Regions from separate parts of the Agromyces badenianii genome, predicted to be linked through region 1. Evidence: predicted binding sites of a transcription regulator. Region 1 holds the regulator's gene; the other holds the start of a gene.
The links. Region 1 encodes HspR, which represses chaperone genes until heat shock. Its sites were predicted from a motif close to AAGTTGAGTCNNNNNGACTCAACTT; they were not measured.
Positions count from the first base shown of each region.

Region 2: a site for HspR is predicted at 2,078-2,102, ahead of DCE93_RS02870 (ATP-dependent Clp protease ATP-binding subunit). Genes of this name have one in related genera too.

Region 1 covers NZ_CP028913.1:2,959,009-2,962,414, reverse strand. Annotated here, with positions in the region: gene dnaK (molecular chaperone DnaK) at 1-168, shown strand, start outside; gene DCE93_RS13935 (nucleotide exchange factor GrpE) at 171-803, shown strand; gene DCE93_RS13930 (DnaJ C-terminal domain-containing protein) at 913-1,908, shown strand; gene DCE93_RS13925 (heat shock protein transcriptional repressor HspR) at 1,918-2,334, shown strand; gene DCE93_RS13920 (hypothetical protein) at 2,355-3,020, opposite strand; gene DCE93_RS13915 (class I SAM-dependent methyltransferase) at 3,179-3,406, shown strand, end outside.
Region 2 covers NZ_CP028913.1:602,138-605,543, reverse strand. Annotated here, with positions in the region: gene DCE93_RS02870 (ATP-dependent Clp protease ATP-binding subunit) at 1-2,065, opposite strand, end outside; gene DCE93_RS14405 (hypothetical protein) at 2,277-3,269, shown strand; gene DCE93_RS02855 (hypothetical protein) at 3,316-3,406, shown strand, end outside.

The sequences.
Region 1 (3,406 bases):
CTCTCGCAGTCGCAGGGCAAGCTCGGCGAGGCGATCTACTCGCAGGGCCAGCAGGCCGACGCGGGCGCCCCCGCCGGCGAAGACGCGACGGCCACCGGCGCCGAGGCTTCGTCTGACGAAGACGTGGTCGACGCCGAGGTCATCGACGACGAGGAAGACAAGAAGTAACCATGTCCGACGACAAGAACCAGAACCACGACGAGCCGGTCTTCCGCGACAAGCGGAGGATCGACCCCGAGACCGGTGAGGTTCGGAAGCCGGGCGCCGAGGCCGAAGGGGCACCCGAGCAGGGTGCCCCCGAGGCAGCGGATGCCGCGGCATCCCTTGCCGGCGACGAGGAGCTCACGGTCGACGACATCCTGAACGCGGCGAACGCCGAAGTGCAGGAGCCGAGCGACGAGCACCTCGCCGACCTCAAGCGCGTCACAGCGGAGTACGCCAACTACCGCAAGCGCACCGAGGCGAACCGCGAGGCCGAGCGCGAGCGCGCCGTCGGCGCGGCCGTGGCCGCGCTGCTGCCCGTGCTCGACGACCTCGACCGGGCCGAGAAGCACGGCGATCTCGAGAGCGATGCACCGTTCGCGACGATCGCGGCGAAGCTGCGCGGTGCGGTTGAGAAGCTCGGCCTCACCCCGTTCGGCGAGGTGGGCGAGGTCTTCGACCCGCAGCGGCACGAGGCGATCTTCCAGCAGCCCGCAGACGACGTCGAGACCGACACGGTCGCCGATGTCGTCGAGACCGGGTACACCCTCGGCGGCACGCTGCTTCGTGCGGCGAAGGTCGTCGTGAAGACCCCGCAGTAACCGGCTCGGCCGGCCGCGGCATCCCTTCGGCGGATGTCGCGGCCCGGCCGTCACGGTCATCCGACAGACTCAAGACAGATTTCAGACAGACTCGAGAGAGGAGGTGCCAGTGGCCAGTCAGGATTGGTTCGACAAGGACTTCTACAAGGTGCTCGGCGTCTCCAAAGACGTGAGCGACGCGGAACTCAAGAAGACGTACCGCAAGCTCGCCCGCAAGTACCACCCCGACTCCAACCCCGGTGACGCTGCCGCCGAGGCGAAGTTCAAGGAGATCAGCGAAGCGCACTCCGTGCTCTCCGATCCCGAGCAGCGCAAGGAGTACGACGCCGTGCGCGCGATGGGCTCGGGCGCACGCTTCACCGCGCCCGGCAGTGCCGGCGGCGCCGGCGGCTTCGAAGACGTCTTCGGCGGCATGTTCGGCCAGGGCGGCGGCGGGCGCAGCCAGTCGTACACCTTCCAGCAGGGCGGCGACTACGACGACCTGCTCGGCGGCCTCTTCGGCGGCGGCCGGTTCGGCCAGACGACCGGCGGCTACCGCGGCACCGGCGGCCCCACCAAGGGTCGGGATGTCTCGGCGTCGACGACGCTCGACTTCGTCACCGCGACCAAGGGCGACCAGATCACCCTGCAGACCTCCGAGGGCAAGCCGATCACCGTGCGCATCCCGGCGGGCGTCGCCGATGGGCAGAAGATCCGCCTGCGCGGCAAGGGCCACCCCTCGCCCGACGGCGGCGAGCCCGGCGACATCGTGCTCACCGTGACCGTGCGCAAGCATCCCGTCTTCGAGCGCGACGGCCTGAACCTGCGGGTCAACGTGCCCGTCACGTTCGCCGAGGCCGCGCTCGGCACCACGATCCAGGTGCCGACCCTCGGCGGAGACCCCGTGAAGGTGCGCGTCGCACCCGGCACCCCGAGCGGCCGTGTGCTGCGCGTGAAGGGTCGCGGCGTCGAGACGTCGAAGGGCACCGGAGACCTGCTCGCCATCGTGCAGGTGGCCGTGCCGTCGCACCTCTCGAAAGAGGCGAAGGAGAAGCTCGAGGAGTTCGCGGCGCTGCTGCCCGACGAGAACCCGCGCGACGAGCTGCTTGCGAAGTCGAGGGGCTAGGCGGCGCAGATGAACGAGATGAGTCCGCTCTTCGTCATCTCCGTCGCCGCCGAGCTCGCGGGGATGCACCCGCAGACGCTGCGCCAGTACGACCGGCTCGGGCTGGTGTCACCCACCCGCACCGCCGGCAAGTCGCGGCGCTACTCGATGCGCGACGTCGCGCAGCTGCGTGAGATCGCCCAGCTCTCGAGCGACGGGGTGAGCCTCGAAGGCATCCGTCGGGTGCTCGGGCTCGAAGACGAGGTCAGCGTGCTTCGCGCCCGCGTGCGCGAACTCGAAGCCGCACTCGCCGACGAGATGCTGAATCGCCCCGGCCGCCGCGTCTTCGCCGCCGGGTCGGCGGGCGAGGTCATCTCGCTTCGCACGGGCACCCGCGCGCGCCGTGAGAACGCCGTCGTCGTCTGGCGCCCCCTCGAGCGGGAGTGACGGCCGAGCTGCGAGCGGCGTCAGCGACCCCACGCTGAGGCCGGCGCCTCGATGACGTCGTACGGGCGCGAACTCCAGTGGGTGCCGTAGCCGTAGTGGCTCGACGCCCACGCCGAGGCCCAGATCGCCTGCGCCGTCGCGTCGGCCGAATCGCCGCGGGCGAGCGCCGCATCCACCGCCGGATAGCGCCCCGACTGCAGGTTCTCGGCCGCGTAGAAGGCGGCTTCGATGAGGGTCGGGTAGCTGCCGAGTCCCGAGCCGCCGCCGGAGCCCTGCCCGTTGTTCAGCGGGTTGTTGCGGTTCCACCAGTTGTCGGCGCCGTTCTCCTGGCGCATCCACCGCAGCATGAAGGTGATGTTCTCCTCGGTCACCGGCCAGTCGCCCTCGATGAGCACGAGCTTGGCCCAGTCGACGTTCGTGCCGCCGGCGACGAGGGTCTGCTCGCCGGTCGTCGCGACATACGACTCGTGCGAGACCGCCGGGGCGGCGACATCCGCCGCGACACTGAGGGCCTGCACCTCGCCGACGTGCGGCGCATCGGCCGCCGCGAGCGGCAGCGCCGCGCCCGACGGGGGCAGCGGAACCACGGCGAGACCCGCGAGGAGCGCGATGACCGAGAGCACCGCGGCGACAGCGAGGGAGTGCCGGGGCGAGCGCGACGGGGCGCTGCGCGGGGTACGCGTCACGGGCGTCGCGACTCCGTGTCGCGCCGCCGCCCGTCCCCCTGGCTGTGCGTGCTGCATGCGGCACCGAGGGTAGCAAACCCCGCCAGGAGTCGCATCCAGGAATCCGGCTGTGATCAGGAGCGCCGGTTCGAGCGCCCGTGCCCGCGTAGCCTTGGGGCATGACCCTCGACCTCGGCGCCCTGCGTCGCCACCCCGACGTCGAGGGGCCCGGGCTCGAGGCATCGGATGCCGCGGACCGGCTGATCCTCGACGAGGCCGCCGCGCTCATCGGCGAGGCCCGACCGGGCGAGATCGTCGTCGTCGACGACTCCTACGGGGCGCTCGCGCTCGCCGCGGCCGATGCCGGCGCACGGGGCATCCGCGTGCACCAGGACCTCATCACCGGT
Region 2 (3,406 bases), 700 kb from region 1:
CGTCGGTCAGGCGTCCGTCGTCGAGCACCTGCAGCAGCAGGTTGAACACGTCGGGGTGCGCCTTCTCGATCTCGTCGAAGAGCACGATCGAGTACGGGTTGCGCCGCACGCGCTCGGTGAGCTGCCCGGCCTCGTCGTACCCGACATAGCCGGGAGGGGCGCCGACGAGTCGCGACACCGTGTGCCGCTCGCCGAACTCACTCATGTCGAAGCGCACAATCGCCTGCTCGTCGTCGAAGAGCGACGACGCCAGCGCACGCGCCAGCTCGGTCTTGCCGACTCCCGTCGGCCCGAGGAACAGGAACGACCCGACCGGGCGCTTGGAGTCGCCCATGCCGGTGCGGCTGCGGCGCACGGCCTTGGCGACCGCGGTGACCGCGTCGTCTTGGCCGATGACGCGCGCGTGCAGCTCGCCCTCGAGGTCGCCGAGGCGCTCGCGCTCGCTCTCGGTGAGGCGGTTCACCGGAATGCCGGTGGCCCGCGAGATCACCGCGGCGATCTCGGCCTCGTCGATCACGGTCGAACGCTCGGCACCGTCAGAGCCGAGCCCAGCGGATGCCGCGGCGCGCCCCTTCGCGGTGGCCGCATGCAGACGAGCCTGCACCTTCGAGATCTCGTCGCGAATGCGCGACGCCTCCTCGTAGTGCTCGGCGCTCACGGCGGCGTTCTTGTCGGCTTCGAGGTCGGCGAGTCGCGCGATGAGCGCGGAGACATCCGTCTTCATGCCGAGCTTCAGGCGCAGACGCGCGCCTGCCTGGTCGATGAGATCGATGGCCTTGTCGGGCAGCACCCGGTCGGTGAGGTAGCGGGCGCTCAGCTCGACGGAGGCGCGCAGCGCGGCATCCGTGTACTGCACGCCGTGGTGCTCCTCGTAGGCCGGCTTCAGCCCGTGCAGAATCAGCACGGCGTCTTCGATGGAGGGCTCCCCCACGCGCACCGGCTGGAACCGGCGCTCGAGGGCCGGATCCTTCTCGATGACGCGGTACTCCTTGAGTGTGGTCGCGCCCACGAGGTGCAGCTCGCCGCGCGCGAGGCGCGGCTTCAAGATGTTGCCCGCGTCGGTGCCGCCGTCGCCCGAGCCGCCGGCACCGACCACGGTGTGGATCTCATCGATGAAGATGATGAGCTCGCCCTTGTGTGCGGCGATCTCCTCCATGGTCTTGGTGAGGCGCTCCTCGAAGTCGCCGCGATAGCGGGTGCCCGCGAGCATGCCGGGCAGGTCGAGCGAGATGACGCGCTTGTCGAGCAGGGCCTCGGGCACCGACTCCTCGACGATCGCGCGGGCGAGGCCCTCGACGATCGCCGTCTTGCCGACGCCGGCCTCGCCGATCAGCACCGGGTTGTTCTTCGTGCGGCGGCTGAGGATCTCGATGGTCTGCTCGATCTCGTCGGCACGGCCGATCACGGGGTCGAGCTCGCCGTCGGCGGCGAGCTGCGTGAGGTCGGTGCCGAACTTGTCGAGCATGGGGGTGTCGGATGCCCCGGCGCCCGTCATGCCCGAGGCATCCGTGTCGCCATCGGCACCCGGCATGCCGGCCTCGACCGTCTCGCGAATGCTCTGCGTGAGGGCCTCGGCGGTGACACCGGCGCGCGCGAGCACTTGGCCGGCGGGGGCGTCTTGCCCCAGCACGAGCGCGAAGAAGAGGTGCTCAGGGTCGATGTAGGTCGAGCCGGCCGAGCGTGCGACCTGGTAGCTGTGGAACAGCGCACGGGAGGCGCTCGGGGTGATCGTGGCCGCGTTGATGTCGGCAGCATCGGATGCCGCGGGCAGGCGCGCCTCGGTCGCGGTGATGAGCCGCTCGGGGGCGACGCCGATGCGGGCGATCGCCTGCTTGACGCTCTCGTCTTCGACGATCACGCGCAGGATGTGCAGGGCGTCGAGCTCGGTCTGGCCGCGCTCGAGCGCGAAGCGTCCTGCTTGACGCAGGATGCCTTGTGTGCGGGCGGTCAGGAACCGGCTGAGGTCGATCGACCGAGCCTGACGCGCCTGCTCACCCGCGAGATAGCGGGCGAGAAACTCGTCGAACGAGCTCGCGCCGGCTTCGGGGTTGAAGTCTTCGGGCACCAATCCTCCTGGAACTTGAGTGGGGTACGCTCAAGTTCAACGCAGAGGGGGCGTGGGTATTCCCCACCTGTCGCAGCCGGGCCCGGCGAGACCGGGCGGTGGGCGAGCGTGCGCAGGAAGGTAAGACACGCATTGGGCGACCGACTGTGCCTACACAGAATCGAGCACCGCGAGCAATAGCATGAGCCTCGCTCAAAGAGAGGTAAACCCTATGGCGATCATCAGCAAGACCGTACGCTTCTACGACGCGGTGCTCATCGACAGCAAAGACGCCCGCAAGAGCGTGGAACCAGATTTCTGGACGACCGTCATTGACGTCTTCGCTAACTGGGACCTTAAAGCACGTAGTGGCAGGGTCTTTGAGGTCGACTATTTCGGGCGTTCCGTTTCTCCGAAGCAGCCGCCCCTTCCGCACCTTCAGGTCGAGCGAATTCGCGACCTCGCAGAACAACTCAATCGGTCAAACGTTGCCAACGGTGACGTCGAACCCCTGGACTTTGACGATCCGGACGATCGGGTCTCTGAGCCTACCTACATCGTCCCATTCGGTACTCACGGCCGCGTTGCAGTGATGAGCCCTGCAGTGCAGGGAACTCGGTCCGAGACTCTCTCCCGCTGGCTCACGCTCGTGCTGGGCCTCGTCCCGCAGGGCTACTCCCTGGAACTCGTTCCGGTGGTCGATCCCGACGTTCTCCAGAAGATCATGAATGCCGAGGGCGCTGTCATGCTTGAGGTTCATGTAGATGCTGGCGTGCATGTTCCATCCACCGGTGGCGGAGATGTCGGCGACGCGTTCCGAAGTGCTCAACACCATTCTCTCGACGAGGCGCGGATGGTCTTTAGATGGTCTCTCGATCGTTCCGGGGGAACAGAGTCAGTCCGGGATGCGCTGCGGAAAGGCGCTTTGTGGGTGGTCCGAAATACGTTCAGCTCGAATGCGAAGGTCAAACTCGCAGACGTGGACGATGATGGCCGCCTCGTGCGCGACGAGGTGCGGAGCATCTTCAGGGATCGCATCACAAAAAACGTGACGTTCCAAACTGTGTCAGGGCAGCGCGCAACCGATGAGGCCATTCTGGCTGCGGTGGGCGACGCGATTCGAGACTTTAGCAAGGGTGGCCCGACAATCGGATTGCAAGCCGCTGGCACGGTCGGTACTGCGAAGGTCTTGCTGGGGGCGGGCGGCGACGGCGATGGAAGTTAATGTCGTTGGGCCGGCGTAGCGTCATTCTCTTCAGAGGGAGAGGGCAATGAAAGCACTGAAGAGAGTCGGCGGTTTGTTCGCCAACTATCCACTGTTCGTTAGCTTGCTCATCCTTGCTGCCGTGGTGGCCCATTTCC